4 regions of the Paenibacillus sp. LS-5 genome follow, and region 2 is predicted to be linked to each of the others. Evidence: riboswitches for the same ligand, from Rfam matches in the RefSeq annotation. Region 2 holds a riboswitch; each other region holds the start of a gene.
The links. Region 2 has a riboswitch for cyclic di-GMP ahead of AC0MA3_RS17265 (S-layer homology domain-containing protein). Riboswitches for the same ligand answer to the same signal wherever they lie in the genome.
Positions count from the first base shown of each region.

Region 1: it holds a riboswitch for cyclic di-GMP, as region 2 does, so the genes downstream of both, AC0MA3_RS13445 (fibronectin type III domain-containing protein) here and AC0MA3_RS17265 (S-layer homology domain-containing protein) in region 2, are expected to answer to the same signal.
Region 3: it holds a riboswitch for cyclic di-GMP, as region 2 does, so the genes downstream of both, AC0MA3_RS18085 (PA14 domain-containing protein) here and AC0MA3_RS17265 (S-layer homology domain-containing protein) in region 2, are expected to answer to the same signal.
Region 4: it holds a riboswitch for cyclic di-GMP, as region 2 does, so the genes downstream of both, AC0MA3_RS21375 (anti-repressor SinI family protein) here and AC0MA3_RS17265 (S-layer homology domain-containing protein) in region 2, are expected to answer to the same signal.

Region 1 covers NZ_JBWAVA010000007.1:204,790-212,450, forward strand. Annotated here, with positions in the region: gene AC0MA3_RS13445 (fibronectin type III domain-containing protein) at 1-2,545, opposite strand, end outside; cyclic di-GMP riboswitch class I at 2,587-2,683, opposite strand; gene AC0MA3_RS13450 (MetQ/NlpA family ABC transporter substrate-binding protein) at 2,963-3,808, opposite strand; gene AC0MA3_RS13455 (methionine ABC transporter permease) at 3,871-4,533, opposite strand; gene AC0MA3_RS13460 (methionine ABC transporter ATP-binding protein) at 4,526-5,287, opposite strand; gene AC0MA3_RS13465 (carbohydrate ABC transporter permease) at 5,682-6,641, opposite strand; gene AC0MA3_RS13470 (ABC transporter permease) at 6,643-7,611, opposite strand.
Region 2 covers NZ_JBWAVA010000011.1:194,166-201,826, reverse strand. Annotated here, with positions in the region: gene AC0MA3_RS17270 (DUF6531 domain-containing protein) at 1-989, opposite strand, end outside; gene AC0MA3_RS17265 (S-layer homology domain-containing protein) at 1,015-3,063, opposite strand; cyclic di-GMP riboswitch class I at 3,115-3,207, opposite strand; gene AC0MA3_RS17260 (DUF6953 family protein) at 3,441-3,677, opposite strand; gene AC0MA3_RS17255 (ABC transporter ATP-binding protein) at 3,829-4,872, opposite strand; gene AC0MA3_RS17250 (ABC transporter permease) at 4,914-5,714, opposite strand; gene AC0MA3_RS17245 (ABC transporter permease) at 5,711-6,634, opposite strand; gene AC0MA3_RS17240 (ABC transporter substrate-binding protein) at 6,722-7,661, opposite strand, start outside.
Region 3 covers NZ_JBWAVA010000012.1:178,409-186,069, reverse strand. Annotated here, with positions in the region: gene AC0MA3_RS18095 (discoidin domain-containing protein) at 1-468, opposite strand, end outside; gene AC0MA3_RS18090 (glycosyl hydrolase) at 533-2,056, opposite strand; gene AC0MA3_RS18085 (PA14 domain-containing protein) at 2,256-4,553, opposite strand; cyclic di-GMP riboswitch class I at 4,567-4,647, opposite strand; gene AC0MA3_RS18080 (sugar phosphate nucleotidyltransferase) at 4,861-6,234, opposite strand; gene AC0MA3_RS18075 (UDP-glucose dehydrogenase family protein) at 6,586-7,661, opposite strand, start outside.
Region 4 covers NZ_JBWAVA010000017.1:59,331-66,991, forward strand. Annotated here, with positions in the region: gene AC0MA3_RS21355 (hypothetical protein) at 1-1,076, shown strand, start outside; gene sipW (signal peptidase I SipW) at 1,078-1,665, shown strand; gene AC0MA3_RS21365 (TasA family protein) at 1,752-2,360, shown strand; gene AC0MA3_RS21370 (helix-turn-helix domain-containing protein) at 2,654-2,986, shown strand; gene AC0MA3_RS21375 (anti-repressor SinI family protein) at 3,076-3,231, opposite strand; cyclic di-GMP riboswitch class I at 3,260-3,352, opposite strand; gene AC0MA3_RS21380 (2-oxoglutarate dehydrogenase E1 component) at 3,790-6,660, shown strand; gene odhB (2-oxoglutarate dehydrogenase complex dihydrolipoyllysine-residue succinyltransferase) at 6,712-7,661, shown strand, end outside.

The DNA of each region.
Region 1 (7,661 bases), on a different contig from region 2:
ACTCACTGTTGCCTAAGGCACTGCCGGAACGTACCCGGTAGGTATGGCTTGTATTAGGCTGGAGGTTTGCATGCTTGTATTCAGTTCCGGACGTCTTAATTGATGTTCCATCAACTTCAAGATCGTACCACTGGGCTCCTGATACGGAATCCCAGCTGACATCAATATAGGTATCCTTCGCAAAGGCTTGAAGACCGCCGGACGTTCCCGGTAGTGTCGTTCTGGCAACCACATCACTCCAGCCACCGGGACCACTTAAGTTAACCGCCCTTACCTTGTATGCTCTCTGCATATTCGGGTTCAGGCCTTTTTCAACATACACAGTAGAATTCCCGTTATTTACGATCGTCCCGTTCGATTCAATCTGATAGTACTTAGCTCCGGTTACAGAATCCCACTCCAGCCGGATTTGATTACTCGTTGAAGTTAGCTGCAGATTGTCAGGTACTCCTGGGAGAGACCATTTCTCGTGGAGGACAGACCATTCCCCGTGTATAGTTCCAGCGTTTGCTCTTACACGGTAAGTATGGAGTGTACCGGAATCGAGAGGCGCATGAGTATAGTCATTTTGATTGCCTAAAACGACGACCTTGCCATCCGCTTCCACTTCATAACCTTCTGCATTAAATGAAGGTGTCCAATTCAGACTTATATCTGATGCAGACGGGGAAAATGAAAGCTCAGGTACTGCAAATGGACTTAATTGCCCCTGAGGAATTACTTCTTCCGGAACGGAGCTGGTCATCCATGAGAGAGTAGCTTGCGGCTGATTGTTGTCGCTCTCAAATTCCATGCGGATATTATAGAACTGCCCCTTTTCCAGCCTAATTTCTCCCTGCTGAGAGCTATTTCCCTGCTGCCCCCATGCGTCAATCAAGAGCTCATCGTTAATCCATAGACGAATTCCGCCATTGGTACGGCTTATAAATTCGTACAATTCGGACGTATAGGCTAATACTTGTCCAGTCCAACGAACAGAGACGCCCGAAGCAGGAAAATTGACCGGCAGCTTACCTTCAAGATTAATATTGGCATCTAGCAACGTCTTATTAGATCCGGTAAACTCTTTCCCGGCGAAGTATTCTGATTTCAGCCCATAGGGAGCATATTTAAATTTAGTCTGGCCACCACTGCCTCCAGATTTAACGGTAGGTTTCTGGTTAGAGGTTATGTCCCCCCCAATTGCCCATATGCCTGAGGTAACAATATTTAAATGATTATTCACACTGACATCCTTGCTGACGAAAAAGTCACCTGAAGCGATCCTGATATTGGCAGTACTGTTGTTGGATATTAGATCACCGACTAGCATCTCTTCTTCAATGTTCATATCAATTTTTGTATTAATGTGCAGACTGTCCTCAACAATTAACCGGCGAGCATTAATTCCAAGGTCACCGTTATTAAAAATCAGACTGCCTACTACAATTTCATCCGCCACTTTCAGGTTTGAATCGTTATTTAGATGTAAGGTACCTGTTACTCTCAGGCTAGCTCCTGGAGAGAAATTGGTATGATCTAACGGAAGAATAACTATTTGAGCTCCAGTATTGGCATTGAAATTCCCTTTTACGATAAGTGTCCCATATACTGTAATGGTGATACTTGAGTTAGTATTAATTCCGTCTGTTACCAGAAAGACGGGGTGAGTAGGAGAACCAAATGTTACTGATTTATCCAGATTCAGCTGTCCCGTACGAATTATAGCTTCAGGGTCCGTACTGCTGTTAATCGCATTAATCAGTGCATCGGCATCACTGGTCACACTGATTGCATTTTTTTCATATGGGGCCCACTTGGCCTGCATCTCATTTAGTTGACTAGTCATATAGCTTTGAATCACAGGTTGTATGCCAGGGACGTGAATTGCCGGGACCATATTATGCTCATTCCGCTGAATACCGGACAGAATCACCTGATCACTTTCGATTTCATTTCCTTCAACCGGTAAAGCAATCTGGGGTGGTACCATCTGGCGTACAGCCTTGGTAGATAATCCAGGAGAGATTTCTATGTATTGCAATGCGGTAGTTGCAGCAGAATCACCCACGCTTAATGTCAGCTTTCCATCTTTAACTTCAGTAGTATGACTGGCCAGAAAAGACCCTTTTGCAGGAACGGATATTTTATCCAAAATGGTAGTGTTCTCCACGTGCATAACATTCAGACTATCCCTTCCTTCATCTCCAACTGCTACAGTAAGATCATAGGTCCCATTAGGTAGTTCAATCTCCCAAATGGAATCAGGCTGTAAACGTATAAAGGAATTTTCTAGTGGCGTCCCATATGTACTATAAACAACCGATGTTACAGACTGCTCCTTTGACCAGCCGTAACTAAATCCATTTCGTACTCCGTATAACTCGCCGTAATCGGGTAAATAGCCTTTGGTTTCCTCGGCTCCCTGGTACAGGAAATCTACTTTAAGTGACGGTAATGCAGTGACCTTCACGCCCGCAGCTGATATATCCCTCCATGGAATAACCAGTTGCAGGATAAGTGCAAGGCACAGAAAGACCAGTGCCTTAGAGTTGAAGCTTTTCATCGTAAATCCCCCCAGTTTTTAGACACAAAAAAACAAGCCAATTAGGCAACCCGGCTGCCATAACACTGTCTTACGACGAAGGTCCTAGGCCCGTGGCTTTGCGTCCCCGCCTTTCGGTCGGGTTTGCTATTGTCTTTTGCTTGCATTTGTTTACCAAAAGTATGTATGTCCGTAATATTCGTATCTTACAACATATAAATTTTTCCTACAATTATATTTTTATGTTTTTATTAATATTTATTCTTCTAACTCCTATCAAAAACTTAATTTCCTTCATCTGTATCTAATATAATAAAGGCGTTGAAATCATAACACCCTCACCTTATGAAAAAGATGAATCCAGAAAAAAAAGACTACCTTTTCAGAAAAAGGTAGTCTTTTTTTCTCTTTAATTTGATATGACTCAACGATCTACCCTCAAAAAGCAGGCAACGCGATATCTGCGTACTTGTCCTCCAGGAACTTCTTCACTTCCGGGCCGCTGATGCGTTTGGCCAGCTTTTGAATAGCGTCGGAGTCTTTGTTGTCCTCACGTGCCACCAGTGTAATGGTGAACTCGGAATCTTCACCTTCGGTGATCAGCGCATCTTTCTTCGGTGTCAGTCCAAGCGGACTGGCATAAGCAGGGGTCATGGCCACCAGATCGGCATCATCCAGCATGCGGGCCAGCATCAGCAGGTCAACTTCCTCGAACTTAAATTTTTTGGTGTTCTCGGTGATGTCGGCCTGGGTGGCTTGAATGCCCACGCCTTCCTTCAGCTTGATCAGTCCGGCCTTAGCGAACATTTGCAGTGAACGCCCAATGTTGGAGGGGTCATTCGCCATAACCAGCGTCGCGCCTTCCGGCAGGTCGGCAATAGCCTTGTAGCGCTTGGAGTATCCACCGTAGATCGCATCATATACCGGTTGAACCGGAACTAGCTTGGAACCTTTGCTCGCATTGAACTGCTCCATGTAGGGTACGTGCTGGAAGAAGTTCGCATCCACTTCCTTATTCGCCAATGCCTCATTTGGCTGCACATTGTCGGACAGGATGACGATCTCCATATCCACTCCGTCTTCCTTCAGCAGCGGCTTCACGATGTCAAGAATATCAGTCATCGGCGGGATGAGCGAGGCTACTTTAATTTTCACAGGCTCGGCGTTAGCTGTTGCCGGTGTGGTTGCTGCCGGTGTATTTCCGGCCTCCTTGTTGTTTCCACAGCCTGCGGCAATCATGACCAGTACGAGCAGCATAAGCGTATATTTCAATGTTTTTTTCATTTGTGCAATGAACCCCCATGTTTATATTTGTTATTATCTTACTTCAGCGACTTCCCGGTCTCTCAGCGTTTATCCAGCAGCCTTGCCAGTGTACTTCCTGCATACTGGATGATCTGCACCAGCAGTATCATCACCAGAATCGCATAGACCATTACCGCCGTCTCAAAACGTTGGTACCCGTAGCGGATGGCGAAATCGCCAACCCCTCCTCCGCCGACTACTCCCATCACTGTTGAAAATGAAATGAAGCTGATCGTCGAAGCCGTCAGTCCCAGCACGAGCCCCGAACGGGCTTCCATATACAGGAACCTGAAGATCAGACCCGGCTTCGATGCCCCCATAGACAATGCGGCCTCAATTGTGCCCTTGGGAACCTCCAGCAAAGACTGCTCCACCAGCCGTGAATAATAGGCGATAGCGACGATAGACAGCGGTACGGTTGCCGCCATAGTACCGATGGCCGTACCCACTAATAAGCGGGTGAAAGGAATCAGCGCCACCACCAGCAGTAGGAACGGAAAGGAACGGATGACATTGACGATACTGTTCAGAACGAGCGACAGCGTCTTGTTCTCATAGAGCTGGCCCTTGCGGCAAAAGTATAAAACAGTCCCCAGCGGAAGCCCCAGCAGCACTGCCGCACCTACCGAAATCCCGACCATCACAAACGTTTCCCCGATGGACTGCCACATCTGATCCTGGTATTTCAGCATATTCTCAAGCATGCGCTTCCCCCGCTTTGCCCGTAATCCGTTCACGGTAACTTCCCGTGTGGTCTTCCGGTGCAAGGAACTTGCCGTCTTCCCGGGAGAAGGTATCGACGATGCGTCCGCCTTCCATGACGGATACATCGGTGCAGATTCTCCGGACGACATCGAGCTCATGGGTAACGATGATTACCGTGACCCCCATCACGTCATTGATATGCTGGAGCACGCCCAGTATATCTGCTGTTGTCCCTGGGTCCAGTGCAGAGGTCGGCTCGTCGCAGAGCAGGAGCTTCGGGCTGTTCGCTAGCGCGCGGGCGATGGCCACCCGCTGCCGTTGTCCTCCGCTCAGCTGGGCAGGGTACTGGTCTGCTTTGTCCGCAAGCCCCACGAACTTCAGGCATTCCTGCACCCGATCCATCCGCCCGCTCCGCGGCATTCCAGCCAGCGCCAGCGGAATGGCAACGTTCCGTCTGACGGTGGCATTGCCCACCAGATTATACTGCTGGAAGATCATGCCGATCTTCTGCCGTTCCTGACGCAGCAGCTTCTCCGGCATTTCTGTCAGCAGTCTGCCTTCTACTGACACAGTACCTTCATCCGGACGCTCCAGCAGATTCATGAGCCGTAGCAGTGTAGATTTCCCTGCCCCGCTGGCTCCGATAATGCCGTGGATGGCCCCCGCCCGCACTTCGAGCGAGACCTTATCCACTGCAAGGTAGCGCCCTTCCTTTAGATCAAAGCTTTTGCTTACTCCGCTCAGAGATAGAATATGAAGCCCTCCTTTCAGGCTGCCCGGACTTAAGCCCTTGTTCCCAATAAGTGTATTACTATTATTTAAAAACTGTTTTATTAAAAATCTCTTTAAATAATAAGGTATTTTCTTCGCTGTGTCATCATTTATCTGAAAATGCTATATCAAGGTCATGTAAGCATGGCCCCATTAAGGAGGCTGTCCTCCTGTCTCCAATGATTCACTAAGCAGTCTCTTTGCATACATGAGGTGAAGCCGTCTCTGGCAATCTAGTGCTCAAGGTCCTACAGCTACGCATGCAAAAAAACACCGCTGACCTAGGTCAGCGATGTCTCAATACAGCTTATAGCTCAGCTATTCAAGCTGGCCAGCCGGTATAATCATCCGCCGCTGCCTGCAGCTAGCGGCGAATTTATTCTTTTACACTGCCGACGTTCAAGCCCACTACAAAATACTTCTGCATGAACGGATATACGACCAGGATCGGCACAGAAGCCACAATGGTAATTGCTGCCCGGATAGACAGTGGGGTCACCATCGCTTTGGCAGAATCCTTATCCATCCCTACACCTGCAGCAACGTTCGGGTTGCTGTTGGAGTTCATCGTGGTCGACAGCAGCTTCATCAGCTCATACTGCAGCGTACTCAGACTCTGCTTGGAAGAGGTGTAGATAAAGGCGTCGAACCATGAGTTCCAGGCTCCTACTGCTACAAACAGTGCGATGGTCGCCAGCACCGGCTTGCACAGGGGAAATACCACACGCATGAAAATTTTGAAATCGCCTGCACCGTCAATTTTGGCCGATTCCAGCAGACTTTCCGGGATCGTGCCGATATAAGTGCGGATGACGATCATATTAAATGCACTGATCATCGAAGGGAAAATATAGACCCAGAAGCTGCCCAGCAGGTTCAGGTCTTTAATCAGAAAATAATTGGGAATCAGACCAGCGCTGAAATACATCGTTAGCACAAAGATAATAGTGATCGGCTTGCGGAACACATAATCTTTTCGGCTGAGCGTATACGCAAGCATGGTGGTCAGAAAAATATTCAGGATTGTCGAAATTACAGTCCGCGCCACCGAGATCCAGAACGCATCATAGATGGTGCCGGAAGCAAAGATCGCCTTGTAATTCTGCGTGGTCCACACTCTCGGCCACAGATAGATGCCCCCGCGTATAGTATCATTTCCCGCATTGAACGAGACGGCAATCGTATTAATAAAAGGATATAAAGTAACGAGCACCAGACAGATCATGAAGATCGTATTAATACTATGGAAGAGAACCGGTTCCAGTCCGCTGGGTCTCAAGCTTTTTTTCACGGATAGGCCTGGCGTAGTGCCTCGGCTAATTTGCTGGTTCGCCATGCTATAACAACCTCTCTTCCCCGAGCCGTTTCGCTGTCCAGTTTGCCATCAGCAACAAAGTGACACTAACGACTGTCTTGAAGATCCCGCCTGCAGTGGCCAGTGAATAGTTGCCTTGGGCAAGCCCATATTTGAGTACGAAAATATCGATCGTCTCCGACCAATCCATTACAAGCCCGTTGCCGAGCAAATACTGTACTTCAAAGCCTGCTTCGAGTACATGTCCAATAGACATGATCAGCAGGATAACAATCGTGGCTTTGATCCCCGGCAGAGTCACAAATCTCATTTTTTTGTATCGGCTGGCACCGTCGATTTCAGCTGCTTCATACAATGCGGGATCAATGGAGGCAATAGCGGCCAAATAAATAATTGTATTCCAGCCGACCTCCTTCCACACATGCGAAGCCCCGACGATTCCCCAGAAATATTTGCCTTCACTAAGCCATAGAATTGGATCCTTGATGATATGCAGCTTTATCAGGACAATATTAACGATCCCGTCATTGATGGAGAGAGACGTAGCTACAATACCTGTTACGATAATCCAGGACAGGAAATGAGGTAGATAGGAGATCGTTTGTACTATTCTTTTCCAGAATACCTTGCGAATTTCATTCAGCAGCAAGGCGAGGGCAATCGCGGTCACAAATCCGAGAACCAGGTTGATAATTCCCATCGCCAGCGTATTGCGCAGCACCCGGAGAAAATTATCATCTGTAAACAGGAATTTGAATTGCTTGAAGCCCACCCATTCCTGCTCACTGAGGGAACGGCCCGGCCGGTAGTTCTGGAAAGCCATGGTCCAGCCCCATACAGGGACATACGCAAAAAGCACAATATACAGCAATAAGGGAACAGACATCCAAATCAGCTGATTCTGATTTTTGATCAGCGACCACGTAATGGGCTGCTTCTTTCTTTTCTTTGGATGCAAGGCGACGGTTTCTTTCCCTAAGGTATCATCCATATAGGTTTATCTCCCCACACAATCATTTATTTCAGGAGGTGCATTAGCCC
Region 2 (7,661 bases):
TCCGTAAATTGTGACAGATCCCCGCTGGAGATAACCCGGGTCGTCTGGGGATCAGTCAGCAAAATGGAGGTTAATCCGCTGATTGTTCCCGCTGAGGTCGCAGACAGGTTCAATACGGCAATGTCCTGCGCCTTTTCCTGCATGGCCTGAACCGTATCCAGCTTATAATAATAAGCCGCCAGAGCTTCCCAGCTGATTGAAAAAGCAGGGGCCGGCGCTCGCAATACCGCAAGCGGCTCCGAATACCCTGAGACCTCACCGGCTTTCTTCGCTCTCGCCGTGATATGCGCGGCTTCCCCCAGCTTGATCCCGATCTGCTGGCTCCATTGTCCTGCGCTGTTGACTGCAATATTGGAGAACAGCTTGTCCTCTCTAGTGGATGGGTAGTAGAGTTCCACTTCAAGCAGAGATCCTGGCTCAGCAGTCCCGGATACTACAGATTGACCGGAGACAGCTGGTTTGATCTGCAATGCTGCCGGAGGCGCTACTTCGTCGCCGCCAAGAATTTCAAAGCTGGCAATTTGCCCGTAATATACGCCAACTCCATTATATTCAGCAGGGGAGATGCAGACGTTGTAGCGCCCTTCATCCAGGGGCACGCCTCCGATCTTGCCATCCCACTCATATTTGTGAACGATGTATTCCCCGTTCAGCTTCGTGTCATATACACCGCTCGTAATCAGATCCCCGAGGATCGGGGCTGAGCCGTCTTTTTGCGGAGTACACAGGTTAATCTTCGTCTCATGTTTGTCTTGACCGTTATCCGCAGCATTAAAGCTGAAGGAGATGACCGCTTTATTCCCAGATTCCGGGTTAAGCTCACTCGGTTCAATCCGCATATTCGTTGCGGCAAAGACTGAGGATGTGAGGTTGGTAAGTCCCGGAAGAACCGGGAGATATGAGAGGACCAGCAGCAGCGCAAGCATGAGGTTCACTCGCGCCTTCAAGCTGCCGCTGCGCCACTTCCTTGTTATCGTTCGAAATATCATAGACTGATCTCCTATCCGTTATAAGTTATAGTAATTTCAGCTCGGCCAGCAGCTTGTACATAATAACTGCCGCTTCGGCTCGCGTAGATGAATCCTTAGGCTTCAAAAGCTGTCCGCTGCCCTGCACCAGCTTCTTCCCGACCGCAGCCGCTACGGATTCCCGTGCCCATGCGCTAATATTGCCATTGTCCTTGAATCCGGCGAGTCCAGCCTCACGCTTATCCAAATCCGCAGTAGCGGCCAGGCTTCCCGTAGTGCTGTCAATCGCCCGCATCAGCATCACCATCATCTGTTCACGGGTCAGCGGATCATTGCCCTGAAAAAGTCTGGCTTCTCCGGTTACGATTCCGGCCTTTGCTGCCGCCTCCACATACGCATAGGACCAGTTCGCAGCTGAAACATCACGGAAGGTCGCTGTATCCGGCTTCACCGGCTGTAATTGAAGCGCTGCTGCCAGCAGTTTGGTGAATTCAGCCCGGGTCAGGATGCCTTTTGGCGCATACACGGCTCCATTCATTCCATTCACAATTCCTCTGGCCGCCAGGACCTCTACGGCTTGCTGTGCCCAGTGGCCTGACAGATCCGTGAACCCAATGTCGCGCAGCATAACCGCATACAGTCCGGAGGCTGTAATCTTGGCCTGCACATAGCCTTCCTCTGCCGCAGTTACACCGCCAATATAGCTCCAGCTTCCCTTTGCCGGATCATAGCTGTAGATTCCAAGCTTCTCCTGCGCTGTCGTCCAAGGCTCTTCGTGCGGATATCTTACCGCCAGCTTTGCCGGGATGTGGAATGGGCTACTGGCTTGCACTTCCCAGACGGAACCTGCTTTTTGCAGTTTTTTGCCGTTTGCGTCGAGCAGTACCTTCGTATCCAGCTCTGCTTGAGCCAAGCTTACCGTGGTAGGATCCGGGAACGTTCCTGCTGAAATCTCCAGCCGCGCCCAGCCTTCCAATACAGACAAGGTACCTCCAGCACTGCCGATCACTTGACTGTCCTTGGCTCCGGTGACTACCGGGGTCTTCACTTCCGTAGCCGAACCCGTACCGGTGTTTGGAGTTGTTCCCGGACCGGTCGTGGTTGACCCTTGTAAATCAACCGATCCTATATAGTTATCACTCCTGCTGTACAGCAGCTTATCGCCGCTTATGCCGATCAGCTTAGCCCCTGTCTCTATCGCCGGCAGCCGTTCTACCGCATAGGTTGAGAGGTTTACTTGATGAAGTGTAGCCGTACCGTTCATGTCTTCCTGAAAAACAGCCCGCTTCTCACCTATGGACATAAAGGCATAATCTGTTCCTCCGGATTTCATCTCTGTGAGATCCACAGGCTGAGCCGTCAGATCGTTGATATTCAGCAGCACAACCTTGTTCCCGGAGGTGCTGTTCTTTTGCTTGAAGAGCACATAATTTCCGTTAAAAACAAACCAGTCCACGTAATTCGCTCCGCCCAGACTAACCAGCGCGCGTGTAACTCCACTGCTTAAATCCAGCAGACTAAGGCCCCCGTCACGGGCATTCTTATACACCACATTCCCATCAGCCAGTACCGGAAAGCGTCCCTCACCTAAGTCGGCTTCAAGGCCCGTAGCCAGATCATGATAGATCATGCTGCCGTAATTGTTGCGCTCATACCAGACCACGCCGACACCATCCGTAGTCGGATTCCCATAGGGGCCGGACTGCTTGTTAAGCTTGATACGGGTGCCTGTTGCAAGATCCGCAGTGTAGATATCCCAGTTGAGCGAGGATTCCGGCTCCGTTCCCTTGTCCGCCCACACGGCTGTGTTGCCGCCCACAGAAGGCGCATCCTTGGCAGATGAACCGGTCGTAAGCACTTTACTTGTTCCGCTGGCTTGACTTAGCACGTGCACCTGTTTGACCCCGTTCGCATCTGCTTCCAGCCACACAATCCGGTCACCGGATACACTGTAGTCCGTTCTGCCCGGGTCTGTCCCGGCTGCCGAAGCCAGCTTCGTGCCAAGCCCCCCGCTTAACAGGCCGCCAAGCATGCATACCACCGCCACTGCGGCCACCATGTACCGCGACAACTTCATTTCCCTTGCAAACCTCATTCACTTCTCTCCCCCAGCGCTATTTATAGGCACGCCAAAAAACCAAGTGCCTTGAGCGGCCCGGCTGCCCTAACATCCTTCCCGGATGAAGTAGGCCCGTGGCTTTGCGTCTCCGACTTTCGTACGGGTTTGCCTTTGTTCCAAACTCGGTTTTCTGTCCCTTTATCCTTATGTATTTGTGACTTTAGATGTATAGGACTCTATAATTATCGGAATTTATTCCTGTAAAATTAAGATATTCTATTCCTTCCTTATTTAGGGATACGGATATAGAAAAAAACCACATGGGGAGTAGTGCCCGCATGTGGTTCATGTCAGCTCCTATACTTGTTGAAGGGCCATACTGCTTCAGGTGAGGATGGCTATAGGGACCTTTATCAGGTCCAGGCCCACAGGAATCCGTCGCGGTCCCAGGCAATTCTTCCGGCATGCAGCTTGCGGAAGGCCTTCTTCACATCCTTGGACAACGAGGCATTCCCGTTCTCATTCACATACACAAACTGCTCGCCAAAATTGGCCTTCACATATTCTATCGCGGCGGTCTGGTGCAGGGTTCCCGTAAAACGGATCTCCTTGACCATCCACTCCGCTACATCTTGTGCGGTTGCTTCCATTAAGGTACTGCTCCTTCCTGTACATCCCTCTGTAACGCCTACTCATTGTACCATGAATAGGGCCCGCCGCGCGGCACGGGACTTGACGGGTAATGGACGAGGCAGCGGGCGGGCGATGGGCGGGGCGGGCGGGGCGACCATTACCTACCTCTCACGCCCCCTCCTGCTCCAGATGCAGCAGTTGGGAAGGATCCAGCAGAAGAGTTACAGAATCCCCTTCCTGTACCCGCAGCCAGCGGCCGTCATTGAGCAGGTCTACGGTCAGGCTAATACCCTCGGCCACGACAGTGGCGCGGATAATATTGCCCAGAACCGACACCGATATAACATGTCCGCGGACATCGGACATGCCGTCCGCATCATCCTGAATTGCTTCACCCTCCGGCAGCAGAATGACAGCCTCGGGACGGATCGCAAAACGGTCGGAACGGCTGTCAATTCTGCGGAACAGCGCGAGTGCCTCCGCCCGGCTGAGTACGTTATAGCTGCCCATGAACCGGGCAGCGAATTCTGTGCGGGGCGCCTTGTACAGCTGCTCCGGGGAGCCTTCCTGCACCACGCGACCCTGGTTCATGATGCAGATCCGGTCCGAGAGGATCAGCGCTTCCTCCTGGTCGTGGGTGACGAACAGCGTCGTCATCCCGAGCCGCCGCTGAATATCGCGGATTTCCGCCCGCAGATTCTTGCGGATTTTGGCGTCTAGCGCGCTGAGCGGTTCGTCCAGCAGCAGCAGCCTCGGCTGGACGGCCAGCGAGCGGGCCAGCGCCACCCGCTGCTGCTGTCCGCCGGACAGCGCCTGCGGATAGACATCCCGCTTGTCTTCGAGATCGACCAGCGCCAGCAGCTCTTCGCACCGGCTGCGCCGCGCCGCCGGAGCAACGCCGCGCATGCGCATCCCATATTCCACATTCTGACTGACGGTCAGATTGGGGAACAGCGCATAGGATTGGAACACCATGCCCACATCCCTGCTGCGCGGCGGCAGCTTCGTCAGCTCCTTGTCCGAGAGCCGGATGCTGCCGCTATCCAGCTCGGTCAGCCCGGCGATGCAGCGCAGGAGCGTGCTTTTGCCGCATCCGGAAGGACCCAGCAGCGTGACCAGCTCCCCCTCTGCAATGTTAAGATCCACGCCGGCTAATACTGGCGAATCGCCGAAGCTTTTGCGGACCCCCTGCAGCTTCAAAAAATCGTTCATTCCCCGATCCCTCCTTATTGTGGGCCTTCAGCCGCTAGGTCTTATTTCGCCTGGCTTTTGATCTTCATTCCAAGCTTCATCAGCACGGCCGACAGCAGCAGAATAAACACAAAATAGGAAATGGCTATCGCGCTGGCCAGATGTCCGCTTTCACCCACACGCTGGTACAAATAGACCTGAATCGTCTGGATATGGCCGCCCACCAGCATATTTGTCAACACGAACTCCCCGAACAGCACGGAGAAGGACAGCAGCGCGGAGACCATGACTCCAGGCCAGATATTCGGCAGAATCACATTCACAAAAGCCTTACGTCTCGGGGCCCCAAGCAGTTCGGCGGCATTCAGCAGCTCTACGGCAGATACGCTCAGCAGACTGTTGCGGATGCCCTGATACATATACGGCAGGATGACCACGAAATAAGCCCCAACCAGCAAATAAGCGGTACCCGAAATGTCGAACGGGCCGGAGGAATAGGTGCGGATCAGACCTACAGCCGCCACGACTCCCGGCACGGCGTAAGGCAGTACAACAATCCCCTTCATGAAGCTTTCCCAGCGCGGAAAATAAACCGTAATGACAAAAACAGCCGGCAGCATCACGGCAAGGCTGAGCAGAACGCTGATGATGCACAAATACAGCGAGGTCCACAGCGCCTTCAGAAAACGGATATCCTGAAACATGTCACCGAACCAGTTCATTGTCCAGCTCCGGGGCAGCAGTGTATTCTGCCAATCCTGGGCAAAAGCGTACAATCCCGTTGCCAGCAGCGGCAATAGCAAGTAGGCCATGAGCAGGAACATGAAGGTGCGCGGGGCAAAGCCCGCCTTACGGGTATTCATGATCCCGCCTCCTCACGGACTGCAGATAGGCGCCGTCTGGATAATCCGCTGCTGCGCTCCCGCCGCGCGGCGCTTTTGCCGCTGAATCCTTCCATCCGCCGCACCATCCGCTGATTGAGGAACACAGCCAGCAGCGTGCTTAGTGCCAGCAGAACCGCGAGTGTGCTGCCCATCTCCGGCTGGGTCACCACATCGCCGGCGACCAAAGAGCCGATGCGGACAGCGAGCAGATTGTAGTTCCCGCCAACCAGCGCATAGGCCGTGGCATACGCCCCCATTGCATTGGCGAAGAGAATGCCAAGTGTGCCGAAGATCGCTGGAGACAATACCGGCAGACCGACCGTTTTCCAAAATTGCCAGGGTCCTGCCCCGAGCAGGGCTGCTGCCTCTTTCCACTGCTCCCGGATGCCATAGAACGCCGGATATAGCAGCAATAAGGCCAGCGGAATCTGGAAATAGACGTACACCAGAATCAGACCAGACCAGCTGTACAGGTTAAATCCGTCAAATACGCTCCAGCCCCACTGCTTGAACAGCAGCGTGAACACACCGTTATTGCCCAGCAGAATAATGTAGGCAAAAGCCAGCGGAACCCCGGCAAAGTTCGAGGTCATGTTGGACAGCATCAGCAGCCGGTCCCGTACCGCAGGCGCAAAGCGGGTAATACAGTATGCACATAGAAGCCCTGCCCCCACCCCGATCAGGCTGGAGAGGACGGAGATCAGCAGGCTGTTCTTGATTGCCTGCATATAGTAGGCGCTGCTCAGCGCATGCCGGTAGTTACCCAGTGTGAAGCCTGCTCCGTCCGCGCTGTGGAAGCTGCCCGACAGCATGGAGAAGACGGGCACCACCTGAAATGCCAGCACCATCAGCACAAACGGAGCCAGGGCCAGTATCAGGCCGCGTTGTCTCTGTCTCATCCTGCACGCTCCTCTCGTTAAGAATAAGCAAACGGGCGCCTTAGGCATACAAGCTCAGGCGCCCCCGGTTTTTTTATGATGAAGCGGTTAGTTCAAATGCACAAGCACGCGTTCCTGCCACAGCTGCGGCAGGCTCTTCGCAGTTTCTTCCCACACTTTGTAGTCGCCAACCGGCTTCACATTCGTATATTCCTCTTGAGGCAGCAGCTTCGCAGCAACATCCTCCGGCAGCTTCACGCTGTCGCGGATCGGACGGGCATAGCCTTTGGCCAGATTGATCTGCCCTTCGTCGCTGAGAATATATTCACGCGTCAGCTTGGCTGCATTGGGATGCGGAGCCCATTTGTTGATGACCGTCGCATAACCGCTTACCACACTGCCTTCCTTCGGAATCGCAACGTTGAAGCCGTTCTTGTCGATCTGATCCTTATAGTTCAGCGCATTGAAATCCCACAGCAGCGTCACTTCCACTTCACCCTTCTCGATGTTGGCAAGTGAAGCTTCAGCATTGGAGAGCCGCCCTTTTTTGGCCAAGTCCTCGAAGAAGGCAATGCCCGGTTCAATGTTCGACTCATCTCCGCCAAAAGCAATCGCTGCAGCAAGCACAGCCATTTGTGCCTGGGCTGCTTTGGTCACATCACCTACAATGATTTTATAGTTGCCGTTCTTCAGGTCCTCCCAGCTTTGGGGCGGATCCGCTACCAGCTTCGTATTGGTCAGAAAAGCGATACTACCTTGATAACCCACAACCCAGTTGCCGTCCTTATCCTTGGCCCAATCCGGGATTTCGTCCCAGTGGGAAGTTTTATAAGGCTGGGTTACCCCTTTATCTGCTGCAACCGGACCGAAGGCGATGCCCACGTCGCCAATATCGGCTGTCGGTTTATCCTTTTCAGCTTCGAACTTGGCGATCTCCTCCGCACTCGACATATCTGTATCGGTATGTGTAATTTCATACTTGGCCGTAATATCATTCCAGGTATCCTTCCAGTTGGCCCACGAATCCGGCATGCCTACACTGACTACA
Region 3 (7,661 bases), on a different contig from region 2:
TAGCTGGCGGTTGGAGAACACGCTCATCTGTGGAACGGATTTATAAGCTTCAAGAATACTTACGCGAAATAAGACCCCGTTCACCGGGATCTTATCCAGTTGGTAAGTAATCCGCAGTTCGGGATTAGTATCCCCTTTCAACCCTGACGGGATGTTTTGGAGCACAGATGCTTTTAGAGTAGTAGAAGTGGCATTAACCACTTCTTCCACTTTAGCCTTACCATTCTTCGCAAATTCTGCAGCGGACCCATCATGCTGTCCCAGCTCCCAGATCACCGTGCCATCCGGAAGCTTCGGTCCCACATCGCTCGCGGAAGACAGCTTGGTCATGTCTACTTCCACCTCGCCCTTATTCGTCCCGTCGTCTCCGAAGACAGAGACGGATAACAGAAACAAGATGGTCAGTGCTACGAATTTTAGTAGAATATGAAGGGGTTTATGTGTGTGTTTCTTGGGCCTTGTTCTCATTCCCTTGTCCTCGCTTTCTTCCGGGGTGCGTATTCAACTCTGTAAAGGCTGGTCTGTTTCGTCATCAGGGAAAACTAAGGGCACTTGGGGAAATGATTGTACTTTTCTGACTTGGACTCTTCCACATCAAACGGATGCTTGCATCTCCGTGGTTCTCATAATATTCGACTTTAATATCATAGGAGGTTCCAGCTTTAAGCTGAATGCTCCCTTCGCGGCTGACACCGCTTTGCTTCTTCCAACTGTCGATAACCAGCATGCCGCCGATCCATACACGGATGCCATCATCCGAGGAAGCCGTGAAAGTGTATTTTTCACTGTAGGCTGCCTTGATTTTGCCGGTCCAGCGAACGGAGAATGTATCCTTATTGATCCCTGCTGCCGGACTATCCCCATGCCAGTTAAAATCCAGCTTCTTGTCATTGCGGGTGAGCACAGGAGTGCCTGAAAGGTCAGCATTATTGAAATATTCACCGGTCAAGCCTTTTTTGGCGATAATATCCACCGGCGTGTTCGTTTTGGTGTTTAATGATTCAATGTATTCCTTCCTGGAAACCGTGTACTTATCCGTCATAAAACTCTTAATTTTCTGGAGGTTGTTATTTTCTGTCAGCATCTTCCCCCATGTCATCGTATATACCCATTTACTCTGGTTTTGAGACAGTATGGCAGGATCAGGAAGCTCGCCGCTCTCCCCTATGCCAATGGGCTTGCCATCGGCCAGATTGAGCAGACTTTCATAGTACGATTGTTTAAAATCATTATTATAAATATCTGCGGCCAGGATATCCACTTTATCCGCTCCCGGGTAGTAGATACTATAAGGATCTGCCCACTCGTTCGGCGCATTCGGATTCCACACCCATAATAAATTATTCAATTTGTGTTTGTTTACCAGACGGTCATAAGTGATGTTCCAGAGCTTGGCATAGTTATCCTTCTGCCCCCACCAGAACCAGTTCCCGTTCATCTCGTGATATGGACGCCACAGGACAGGAACCCCTGCATCCCGCAATTCCCCCAGATAGACAGCAATCTCGTCAAGCGAAGCAAGGAGGCTTTTGTATTGAGGAGTGCCCGGAGTTACATAGGCATCGAACTTCTCCTGGCTAAGACTCATGTGCACGTTCGCCCATTCAGGAGTTGTACCAGGAAGATTCTGATGGAATGTCATAGCCACAATACCGCCATTTTCATACCATTCAATGGCGCTGTCCACAACAGCTTGCCGCTGCCTTGCAATAGTCCTCTCCGACTGGTTGTTGATGGCTCCAAGCTCATATCCATGCAATACAGCAAAATCCCCTGCAGCCTTCTTCAGCTGGTTATTATATTCATCCGGACTCTCCAGATAATCATGCTGCCCGGTAATGACACCTTTTCCGCCCAGGCTAACCAAATAATCAAGCAGGCCGGATGCCTCCTTCGAAGCCGCAGGATTCACCGGTGTGACTTCCTCCGCCTCCACAGGAATGACTATACTTCTTTCGACAGCGAGACTCCGTACCTCACTCCAAGGCATCAAAGAAAAGATAACAATAATAGGTAAAACCATAGAAAAAAGCCGGTACTTACGGTAAGTGTTCAATGTAATCTCCTCTCTCCAGCCTTATGCTGTCCATAATGCTTGTTAGATGATCTCCCCTCCAAGGGAAGTACACCATCCTGCGGCATGGCAGACAAATAGCTTAGTAGCCCTGCTATTTAGCAGGGCCATCGGACTTTTAGGATTTTAAAATTGTAACGTCTTAACCAGTATCGGCGTTCGGTGATGAATTCAGCAGTACTTAGGAAGCGGAAGGAAGGAACAGTGCGCTGGCAGGGACCGTCCCCTTGACTTGACTTGGACTTTCCCACATCAGCCGCGCTCTTGCATCCCCTTGATTCTCATAATACTCCACTTTGATATCATATAGTTGCCCGGCCTCCAGGCTTATGCTTCCCATGCGTTCGGTCCCGCTTTGCTTCATCCAGCTGTCAATTACAAGAGTGTTATTGATCCAAACGCGGACACCATCATCTGTTGTTGTGTAAATCTGATAAGTTTCGCTATACAGCGGTTTAATCTTGCCGCTCCATCTTACGGAAAAGTAATCAATGCCAATCGTTGCATCCGGTGTACCCAGCCGCCAGTTGAAATCCACCAAAGCATCGGTGCGTACAAGTGCCGGAGTACCAGTTAACTGCATATTATTGAAATATTCCGCCTGCAGTCCGTTGGCTGCAGGAGCCGCCGCCAAGTCCAACATTGGTACTTGGATGGGTACTGGGGTCGGTGTTGGTGCCGGTGTTGCGACCGGCGTTGGTGCCGGTGTTGCGACTGGCGTTGGTGTCGGTGTCGTGACCGGCGTTGGTGTCGGTGTCGCGACCGGCGTTGGTGCCGGTGTTGTTGCTTCGGTAAGAGTGAGTGATGCTATACTTGCGGAGGCTACTGAATTATTCACGAACAAAGCACTTGTTGGAACGGTAGCTTTGACTTGACTTGGGCTTTGCCACATCAGACGAATATTCGCATCGCCTGTATTTTCGTAATATTCCACTTTAATATCATAGAGTTGGCCTGCCTTCAAAGCGATCGTTCCGATACGCTCGGTTCCGCTTTGTTTGGTCCAGCTGTCGATTACGGCTGTTCCGTTAACCCAGACCCGGATACCATCATCAGACGTAGTGATAATCTGATAAGTTTCACTATACAAAGGTTTGATCTGCCCGGTCCAGCGGATCGAGAAAGAATCCACTCCAAGCAAGGTGTCAGGTGCTGCCTGACGCCAGTTAAAATTGAGCAAAGCATCGTTACGAACCAAAACAGGTGTACCCGATAGCGTCATGTTTTTGAAGTATTGTCCCTGAAGACCGTTCACAACAGGCGTCTGTGCCGAGTTATCCGGCGCCGGCGCAGCTGTTGGTACAGGCGTTGGGCTCGCTGTTGGTGTTGCGGTCGGTGTAGCCGTTGGTGTCGCGGTCGGTGTTGCGGTTGGTGTAGCCGTTGGCGTTGCGGTCGGTGTGGCCGTTGGTGTTGCGGTCGGAGCAACGGTCTGAACGAACCCCGTTTTATATTTATCAAGCGTTACGGTGTAACTGTCACTCATAAAGCTTTTGATAGTATCCGTAGTATTGTTATCATAGAGCATTTTTCCCCAGTTCATCATGTATACCCATTTTTTCTGATAAAGCTGGAGCTTGGCTGTACTTGGCATTTCACCGTTTTCACCGATGGCAATAGGCTTGCCGTTCGCAAGAATTGCCAGGTTGTCATGATACTTGTTCATATAATCATTGTTATATATGTCTGCTGCAAGGATGTCTACCTTATTTGCTCCCGGATAGGTCAGTTCATATGGATCTGACCAAGCATTAGGGGCGTTAGGGTTCCACACCCACAGCAGGTTGTTTAATTGATGAACGCCCACAAAACGCTCATACATAATATTCCAAAGTGCCGTGTAATTGCTCTTCTTCCCCCACCAGAACCAGTCACCGTTCATTTCGTGATAAGGTCTCCACAGTACAGGAACACCTGCGTCCCGCAAACTCTTGAGTGAAATTGCCACTTTATCCAGATCGGCGATCAGGCTGTTATATTCAGCCGTTCCAGGTGTTACATACTTATTGAAGTCTGCTTGGCTGAGCGTTTTCTGCACATTGGACCACAGATAGGAGGTCCCCGGCAGTTGCTCATGGAAGGTCATAGCGACGATACCGCCATTTTTATACCAGTTGATCGCACTGTTCACTACATTTTTACGCTGAGTTGCTGCTGTACTTTCCGACTGGCCGTTGATCACACCAAGTTCAAAACCATGGAGGGCAGCGAATTGTCCGCTGGTTCCCTTCAGTTTGTTACTGTACTCATCCGGGCTCTCCAGGTAGTCATGTTGACCTGTAATAATGCCTTTGCCTGTAATGGCGTACAGATCATTAAGCAGCTTAACGGCTCCTGCTGAAGCACTCGGATTAACCGGCGCATAAGAGCTCGAAGCAGCTGCAGTGGAAGGTGCAGTCCCCAAACCCAGTGGAACAGCAGTCAAAAACAAGGCAAGCGATAAAATGGTGCACAGTAGACGCGACTTACGGTAAGTAGTCAAAATTCATCTTCCTTTCGGTAGCCAGGCTGCCACTCTTTCGAAGGCCCTATAGCTTTGCGTCCCTATCTTTCGAGTAGGTTTGCCTTTTTCGTATTGGAAGGAATTATCCCTCTTACCGTAAGTATCGTCGCTATTTAATTTTTAGTTTAGAGCATTAATGAATTTTTCTTAATAAATGGTTCTTAATACCTGTTTTGGATTTGTCACCATTGGGTAAATAGATAGTTTAGCCCTAGGTTCCACCCTGTCCTATACAGAAACCGGGACGTTTCGGTCGAATTCTACAGCATGTTTCGCGCTGTTATTTTTAAGAAATAAATTGATGAAGTGCAATGTCTTTCCAGTCCAGCGTTATGCGGATATTATCCTCTTCCACCAGCTCTGAGCCGGTCTGTACTTCAATGAACTCCACATCTGTCAGTGCCAGGATTGCATGCTTTGTACCTTCCGGTATGCGCACCACATCTCCCGCTTTCACATTATGCATCTTCTCATTCAGCACAATGCTGGCTTCACCGCTGACGATCGTCCAGATTTCACTGCGTTTATGATGGAGCTGATAGCTGATATTTTTACCTTCGGCGATGAAAATCCGCTTGGTCAGCACCTCGTTGCCCTCATCATATTTCACATAATCAATAACCTTGTAATGACCCCAGCGGCGTTCCTCGTACATCGGTCTTTGTTCAAAAGATTTCAGCACTTCCTTGATCCGCGGGCTTTCTGCTTTGTGAGTGACCAGAATACCATCCGGGCTGGCTGCGATGATTAAATCTTTTGCGCCGATTACTGTAATCGGAATATCCAGTTCGTTGATCAGGCAGGTTCCTTCGGAATCGGCAGTTACGAACCCTTTGCCCACGTGGTTGCTGCTCATCTCCTCCGTGAGGGTATTCCAGGTGCCAAGATCCTTCCAGAAACCGGCGTAAGGCTGAACTACGATGTTCTCCTCTTTTTCCACCACTTCATAGTCAAAGCTGATAGAACTCAGTAGTTTATATTGCTTCTGCAGCTCCTCATAATTCAAAGGCAAGCCTTTGCGCTGCAAAATATCCAGCAGATATCCCAGACGGAAAGCGAATACTCCGCAGTTCCACAGCGCGCCCTTGCTGATCAGCTCCTCAGCCTGTACACGGTCCGGCTTTTCCTGGAAGTGACTCACCTGCAGATAACCGCTTGCCGCAGCTTCGTCGCTGGTAGGTATAATATAGCCGTATTTCTCAGAAGCCAGTTCCGGAATAACGCCCATCAGCGCCAGGTTTGCACCGCTTTCTTCCATGGTTGCTTCAAGCTGGACGACGGTGTCAAAAAAGGAAGCTTCCACATAAGGATCAACCGGCAAAATGGCTACGGTCTCGCTGGGTGACACTCCTGCCACCGAATATAGATAAGCTGCAGTCAATGCGATGGCCGGGAAAGTATCACGGCGTTCCGGCTCCACAATGATTGGCACCTCTGAGCCGAGCTGGCTCTGTATCATCTCCACTTGGCTGCGGCCGGTCGCCAGGAAGGAGGATTCTGCCATCCCTGTCTCCTGCAGCTGTCTCCATACACGTTGTACCATGGATTCCGGTTCACCTGCCGGACTTTGCAGTACCTTCAGAAATTGCTTGGAACGTGAGTCATTGGACAGTGGCCAGAGACGTTTACCAGAACCGCCAGATAGAAGTACCAGTTTCATAAGTGAACCCTCCTATTTATGTTTTGTCGCGATAATATCGGATTGTTATTGTGAGCTTTGACTTGTGAAAAGCTTGGAATCGAGCTGTAACGGGAGTCACTGCAAGGAATATTTGGACTTTCGGCCGCTGTTGTCACCAGATTTCTTCGATTAGATTGCTAAGCGCAGTTGAAATCCGGTGACAAAGGCGGTCGCTTCCGCTCCTACAGTTCCAAAATTCCTCTCCGTTCCTTCCCTTAACAGCTTCCAAAGCTTAATGCATTTGCAGGTGAAGCTCACTGCTAAAGATCAGCTATTGCCGCTTCTATGCACGGCAGTTAAGAGCAAGCAAGAGCAGATCAGATCAAAGGATTAGATCGCTCCGGCTACGCTGGGGGAGTAGCCGCTAAGGCCCCCCATTTGCGGGCGTCCGACGGAATGATATTCGATGCCGGTGCCTTCGATCTGCTCCTTGGAGAAGACGTTGCGGCCATCGATCAATACTTGGCGGCGCATACTCCCTGCAAGCTTGTGCAGATCAATATCCTTGAACATACTCCAGTCGGTCAGCAAGCATACTGCATCACTGCCTTCCGCAGCTTCTTCCGGCAGTGCGCACCAGCGAAGCTGAGGATGATCGTATTGCTGTCTGAAGTTATCCGCAGCAATCGGGTCGTACAGCTTCACTGTGGCACCCTCAGCCACCAGGGCTTCAACGATTTCACGGGCAGGTGCTTCACGTACATCATCGGTGTTCGGTTTAAAAGCCAGACCCCATACACCGATCACTGCACCACGCAAACTGCCCAGCGATTCATGCAGCTTGGAGATGATCATGAACCGCTGCCCTTTGTTCACCTCGACTACGGATTTCAGCAGCTTGAACTCGTAGTCCACGTTGCCCGCAATCTGGATCAGCGCATTGGTATCTTTCGGGAAACAGGAGCCTCCATAACCGATGCCGGCCTGCAGGAACGAGGAGCCGATTCTCCGGTCCATCCCCATGCCTTCCGCCACCAGGGTTACATCAGCTCCCACTTTTTCGCAAATGTTGGCAATCTCATTGATAAAAGAGATCTTGGTTGCCAGAAAAGCATTGGATGCATATTTGATCATTTCCGCACTGCGGATATCCGTTACGAATACATTTTCCGTGAAGCCCTGGTGAAGCTGGCGCATCGTAGGCTCAAGCTCTGGGTTATCAAGTCCGATGATAATCCGGTCAGGATGGAGCGTATCGCGGATGGCCGAGCCTTCACGCAGGAATTCCGGAGCGGAGACGATGTCGAAGGGATGATTCGTGTGGGAGGCGATAATGCCGCGGATTTTTTCGTTCGTGCCAACAGGAACTGTCGACTTGGTCATGATGATTTTATAACCTTCCATCGCTTGGGCGATCTCTATGGCTGCACCTTCGATATATCTCAGATCTGCTTCGCCGCCTGGTA
Region 4 (7,661 bases), on a different contig from region 2:
ATTCCATCAAGCAGCTGCTCAATGAATTGGAAGAACATCTCCAGGCTGCTGAAGCTCTAAAAGCAACTTTGAAAGGTTACAGTTCCCCATCCGGCTTAACAGGCCTGTCTGGAATCGAGTCTATGTCTTTGGAAGAACTTGATCTGGCGGAGAACGAAATTTCAAAGCAGGTTACTGATCTTCAATCTGAACGGAGTGCTATCGAGGGGCAGCAGGCCGCCAACCGTGAGATTTGGAACGGGATTCACGCAGAGATCAGCGCTGCTGCTGCAGTTGTGGCACAGATTGGAGGATATATGATCGAGCTCGATCCCAATTGTATGGAAATCAGGGATAAGCAATTTTTTGACGAAATGCAGAACAGCCTTAGTCAAAGCGGCGTGCTCTCCGAATCCTTTACGGCTTCCATAGCGGCAATCCTTCGTTATCTCGAGTCCATCCAGAACCGCAATACTCCATTACCCTTAACGGTTAATGAAGCTGTCTACAACCCATTCAATTCCAGCCTGGAAGAACCGTCAGAGCTCTTTCCAATCCTGACTGCTTTCAACCAGCCAAAGGAAGAGTTATCCATAGAGCTGATGTCTGCCTATGACAAGCTGGAGGCAGAGCTGAACAGTGCAATTGAGACGACAACAGCTAGCATATCAGGACTGGAGCAGCAGCAGCAGTTGATCAGCCAGACCCGCGTCAAGCGGCTTGAAGAGATCGAGAAGGCCCGCCAGGAAGAACTGGATAAGGCCAAGCTGGAGGAAGAATCCAAGGCAGCCCTCGAGAAACAGCAGAAGGAAGACGAAGAGAAGGCCAAAGCGGAAGCCTCTTCCAAACCGGAAGCATCACCTACACCTGAGCCGAAAGCTACTCCTACACCTGAGGCCTCTCCTAAGCCTGAAACCGTTAAGGAACCTGAAGCCAGCGCCACTCCGGCACCTACTGCGGGCGACCAGATTACCCCTTTGGATGGGGATGTGGTAGAGATACCTTCCGAACAACCCCAGGCAACAGAGTCTCCGATGACAGGTCCGCAAAAGACTGCATCACCTTCGGAGCCACAACTCAATAAAGGTGGAGACTGACATGCTTATCAAAAAAATAATCAGCCAGATATTATCCGCATTGATGATTTTGATCTTTGTGGTACTGCTAGCAGCTGTTGTAGTGTCCAGGGCCTCGGGAGGCGAACCCACCCTTTTTGGATATGAGATAAAATCGGTGCTTTCCGGTTCAATGGAGCCTGGTATTCAAACCGGATCCATTGTCGCCCTGAAGCCCGGAGGAGATATGACCCGGTTCAAAAAAGGGGATGTCATTACCTTTCTTAGCGAGGGCAATATTCTGATCACTCACCGTATTGTGGATGCTTCAGCCAAGAATGCTAACGGCGAGGTCATCTATCATACAAAAGGCGATAATAATGACGCTGCGGATATGACACCCGTAAGTTCCGGAAATATCGTGGCCGAGTACACCGGTGTTACCGTTCCTTATATAGGATATGCCATGAATTTCGCAGCCTCCAAAGCAGGCAGTGTGGTTCTGATGATCGTACCTGGATTACTGCTCCTGCTCTATGCGCTCTACAGCTCATGGAAAGCTCTTACGGCTCTTGAGAAAAAGAACACCCCACTTCTGGAGACACCTCCGGGAACTGACACACAGCCCTGATCCGGTTGTCCGCTTCCGCTTACGAAACGGAAGATACAATATATACATTTATCATTCGCTTCACAAATCAAAGGAGGAATATGAATATGGGTATCAAAAAAACATTGGGTTTTGGTATGGCGTCGGCAGCACTCGGTTTGTCTTTGATTGGGGGAGGTACCTTTGCATATTTCAGTGACACCGCTACAAGTACAGCAACCTTTGCGGCCGGCACACTGGATCTGAACTCGGATCCCTCCGTCATCGTAGATATCCCTAACCTGAAACCGGGTGATACTGTAACCAGATCCTTCAAGCTCAAAAATGACGGAACCCTTGATATCGGCTCTATTCTGCTCAAAACTACCACAGAGGTTACCGATACCCTCGGTGACAACAACGGTGTAGATCTCAGCAAATTCATCAAGGTCAAATTCCTGAAGAACAATGATAAAGGAACAATTCTCACACCGGAAGTTGTCGTGTACGAAACCACACTGGATGCCCTGAAGAGCCAAACCCCTGATCTTGTAAACAATACCGGCCTGGATCAGATCTGGACAGAAGCCGATGGTATCAAAGCCAATAGCAGCGATAGCTTTACGGTTAAGTTCGAGTTCGTAGATAACGGTGAAGTACAGAATTACTTCCAGAAGGATAAGCTGAAACTGACTTGGAACTTCGAAGCGAAGCAAGGCCCTAAAAAAGATTATTAATCCACAGCCGACTGCAATCTGAAAGCAGCCTGTTCTGATTCCGGTTCCGGAGCAGAATAGGCTGCTTTTGCCCCTTATTACGTTGATTTTTGTCCATTTTACGGAAATTTGTTATACTGACAAGTGGAAACGGCTGCGCATTCCTTTACAAGCGTATAATTCCGAAGCAGCAATACCCCGTATTGCTTCAGGGGTCCGTTTCAGCGAGAAATATAAGGATGATGATGGTGCAGAACCTAATCCTCATATTTTAACAAAAAGTACGGAGGGGCGTTGCAATCGTGCCGGATAATATGGGAAGTCGCATCCACGAGCTCCGTCTGGAAAAAGGCTGGTCTTTATCCGAATTGGCGGACAAGGCAGATGTGGCAAAATCATACTTAAGCAATGTAGAAAGAAATATTCAATCCAACCCCTCAATTCAATTTATCGAAAAAATCGCCGATGCGCTCCAGGTGTCTATTCACAGCCTGCTCTACGGCGACCCTTCAGAAACTGACGAATCCCTACTTGATGGCGAATGGTTCCGGCTCGTTCAGGAAGCCATGGCTTCCGGTATAAGCAAGCGGGAATTCAAAGAGTTCCTAGATTATCAAAAATGGCGTCTGGAGCAAAAGGATCAATAATGGCCGTTTGTTCGTAAACGATACAGAAAAGGGCACAGCGTATGACCGCTATGCCCTTTTCTGTATGTATTCCCGCAAAGTGAACGCCCCTACATCGCCTGCAACGCTGACTTTTCTCTTAAAAACCGGCGGATTTCATCCGCATCAATGCCTGCCTTCTTCGCCGACATCAGCAAATACACCCATTCTAGATCCAGATCACCCATCAGCAGTTCTCCGTCATTTCCCTGGTTGGACTTTTCCAAGATATCTCCTCCTAGAATATTTGCGTCCCCAGGCAGTCCAGCCGTCGTAGTAGATAGAGAATTCTACATTAGACCCGAGACTTTGTGTCCCTGCCTTTCAGCAGGTTTACCCTTTACTGGATCCTTTACATGAAAGGATCTGGTTAGAAATAAATGAAACCGTTATCCGCAACTACATTATATAATATCTTACAAGAAAAGTGTGTCGATTTCTGGGAATTTTTTTAGTGTAAGTAGTGCAAAAGAATAGTTTTTTTGCTGGGATTTGTCCAAGAGCTATGACTTTAGAAAGAGTTTTAGGAGCATATACGGTTATACATGGGTAATTATTACCGTAGAGTTCGATTCAGAACCACCTTCTGGCAACCGATATCTCTTTTTCATCATTCATGGACTGAATCATGCCGTTTTGCGAACGGATTCCCCGAAAGTATGAATTGATTACATGCCTTGAAAGTAGCACAATAAGATGAGGAATGAAACCGCAAACATCGCAGCTCCACCCATCGCTCAAGCCACATGCGGCACGTGGAGTTCATCCGTTAGGAGGATGTATTCATGGCAGTAAAAGAGCCCTATAACGAATCCATTTGGAGTAAGTATCACGGCCCCAATCTGGGCTACATTCAAGAGAAATATGAGCAATTTGTTCATGATCCATCATCCGTAGAACATCATTACCGCGATTTATTCACTATATCCGGCCCTCCTCCGCTCGCTCCGGATACCGCTGCGGACCCGCAGCCTGCTCTTTCGGGAGGCACCGAGTGGCTTCGAAAGGCCGTACGAGCTTCCAAGCTAATCACCAATATTCGTATATATGGCCATATGGCCGCCAATATCGATCCGCTGGAGCAGGGGAACAACCCCATGGCGAAGTGGCTGGATTATGAGACTTATGATCTGACCCGCGAGGACCTGATTGCCTTGCCTGCTTCGCTGATCTGGGAGAATTCACCGCCGGATGTCCATACCGCGTGGGATGCCGTTCACCGGATGCGTCAGGCGTATACGCAGACTATTGCCTACGAGTTCGGACATGTGCATGACGAACAGGAGCTTCGCTGGCTGAACAGCCAGGCGGAATCCACCAGCTCTCCTGCTCCACTGAATAATACCGAACGCAAGGAACTGTTGAACCGTCTGATCCAGGTGGAGCAGTTCGAAACCTTCCTGCATAAGACTTTTGTCGGCCAGAAACGCTTCAGCCTGGAAGGCAATGACGCGCTGGTGCCCATGCTGGACGAGATTGTCCGTGCCGCAGCGCATGATGGCGCAGAGCATATTCTAATGGGTATGGCCCACCGCGGGCGTCTGAATGTGCTGGCTCATATACTCGGCAAACCTTATGATATTATTTTCTCGGAATTCCATCACTCCCCGAACAAGGAGCTCTTCCCTTCTGAAGGCTCCATGGGGATTAACTATGGCTGGACCGGCGATGTGAAATACCATCTGGGTGCTGACCGTGCCGTACGCGAAGGCGAGACTGTCCGGACACGTATCACCCTGGCCAATAACCCGAGCCATCTGGAATTCGTCAATCCTGTCGTTGAAGGATTCACCCGTGCAGCCCAGGAAGACCGGAAATCTGCGGGTTTGCCGCAGCTCGACACGAACAAGGCCATGGCCGTGCTGATGCACGGGGATGCCGCATTTCCGGGTGAAGGAATTGTTGCGGAAACGCTCAATATCGGCAAGCTCAAAGGGTACTCCAACGGTGGTACGGTGCATATTATCGTCAACAACCGGATTGGCTTCACTACCGAGAGTGAAGATTCCCGCTCCACCCATTATGCCAGCGACCTTGCCAAAGGCTATGAAATTCCTGTGGTTCACGTCAACGCCGATGATCCGGAAGCCTGCATCTCGGCTGTCCGCTTGGCCTGTGCCTACCGCAACCAGTTCAAAAAGGATTTCGTAATCGATCTGATCGGATACCGCCGCCACGGCCATAATGAGATGGATGATCCAGAGACCACTCAGCCGATCGTATATGGCAGAGTGCGGAACCATCCGACCGTCTACCGTGTCTATGCAGAGCGCCTGCAGCGGGAGAAGCTCATTACAGCAGATGATGTGAACCAGATGAACACGGATGCCGAGAAAGTGCTGCAGGAAGCCTTCGATCTGATGAAGGAGGGCAAGCGCAAGAACGGTGAAGCCAAGAACTCTGTGCCGCTTGAGACGGAGGTAACCCAGCCGCAATCTACCGCGGTACAGCTGGAATCGCTCCAGCAGATCAACCGTGAGTTGCTGACCGTACCGGACGGCTTCAAGGTCTATCCGAAGCTGGAGCGGATTCTGCAGCGCCGCAAGGATGCGCTGAATGACGGGGAACGGGTGGACTGGGCACTGGCCGAAACCCTGGCATTCGCCACCATCCTGAAGGATGGAACACCGATCCGCCTGAGCGGTCAGGATTCCCAGCGCGGGACCTTTGCCCACCGCCATCTGGTGCTGCACGACAGCGAGACCGGCGCGCTGTTCTCTCCGCTCCACCAGCTCAGTGATTCCAAGGCCTCCTTCGGGGTGTATAACAGTCCCCTCTCGGAAGCCTCGGTACTTGGCTACGAATATGGCTACAATGTATTCGCGCCAGAAACCTTCGTAATCTGGGAAGCACAGTATGGTGACTTCGCCAATGCTGCCCAGGTTATCATTGACCAGTTCATTGCTGCCGGACGCGCAAAATGGACACAGCGCAGCAATCTGACGATTCTGCTGCCGCATGGTTATGAAGGGCAAGGCCCTGAGCACTCCAGCGGCCGGCTGGAACGGTTCTTGCAGCTCTCTGCTGAGGAGAACTGGACCGTGGCGAACCTTAGCTCCGCTGCGCAGTATTTCCACCTTCTGCGCCGCCAGGCTGCCTTGTGCGGCAAGGGCGATGCCCGTCCGCTCGTGATCATGGCTCCGAAGAGCCTGATCCGTAACCCGCGCAGCACCTCCGCTGGAGCTGAGCTGGCCTCCGGCGGATTCCAGCCTGTACTGCCCGAGCCGCTTCTTGGCGGTAGCCCGGGAGAGATCAAACGGCTGGTCGTGTGCAGCGGCAAGGTGACCCTTGATCTGCAGACCGAGCTGGAAGCTGCCAAGGATCAGGATTGGTCCTGGCTGCATATCCTCCGTCTGGAGCAGCTCTATCCGTTCCCCGAACGGGAACTGGCGGCACACTTAAGCTCGATGGGTTCCCTTACCGAGATCGTGTGGCTTCAGGAAGAACCAAAGAACATGGGCGGCTGGAGTTATGCTGAGCCCCGGCTGCGGGCTATCGCCCCGCAGAACGTCAAGGTTCAGTATATCGGCCGTCCGGAGCGTTCCAGCCCGGCCAGCGGTTATGCCGATGTGCATACTTTTGAGCAGCGCCGTATAGTAACAGAAGCCCTGAAATTGAATTCGCAAGTACAAGCGGCTGTACCGTCCTCCAGATAGAGGACGGTGTCACGATAACGTAAACTATACTATTTGGGGAGGTAAGGGCCTGTGTCCGAAATTAAAGTACCCGATTTGGGCGAATCTATTTCCGAAGGAACCATTTACAAATGGCTGGTAAAAGAGGGCGATACGGTCGGCCAGGGGGATGTGCTGGCTGAGCTGGAGACTGACAAGGTCAACCTGGAGATCAGTGCGGAGGAGGACGGCGTCATCTCCTCCATTCTGCGCCAGGCCGGCGAGAATGTAGCCGTCGGCGAAGCGATCGGCATCATCGGCGCCGGCACGGCAGGCGCCGATGCGCCGCAGAACACTGCGGCCGGCAAGCCGGAGGCTCCTGCTGCAGGCAGCGAAGCTCCGGTCGCCGCCGCACCGCAGGCCACGGCGCCAGCCATTCCCGCCGCACCGGAAGCAGCGGCGGCAAGCTCTGCGGCCCTGGCTTCGCCGGGGGCGCGCAAGCTTGCGCGGGAGCGGGGCATCGACCTCGGCGAGGTCAGCGCCCGCGACCCCATCGGCCGGATCGCTACGGCCGATGTGAAGGGCCATGGCGCAGCCGGGCCGGAGGCCGCTGCGCCAAGCGCTCCGGCAGCGGCGGCCACGCCTGCGCCGGTGAAGCCTGCGGCGGCAAGCTCTGCGCCGCAGGAGGATGGCAAAGCCGTCGAGCGCAAGCGCATGTCGCGCAGACGGCTGACGATCGCAAGCCGCCTCGTCGAGGCGCAGCATACAGCGGCTATGCTGACCACCTTCAACGAGGTGGACATGACCGCGATCCTCGACATCCGCAAGCGCCGCAAGGATGCCTTCAAAGAGAAGCATGATGTCGGACTCGGCTTCATGTCCTTCTTCACCAAAGCGGTGATCGGCGCACTCAAGGCCTACCCGCTGCTGAACGCAGAGATCGACGGCGAGGATCTCCTGATCAAGAAATACTATGACATCGGCATTGCCGTGTCTGCCAAAGAAGGCCTCGTTGTGCCGGTCGTCCGCGATGCGGACCGGCT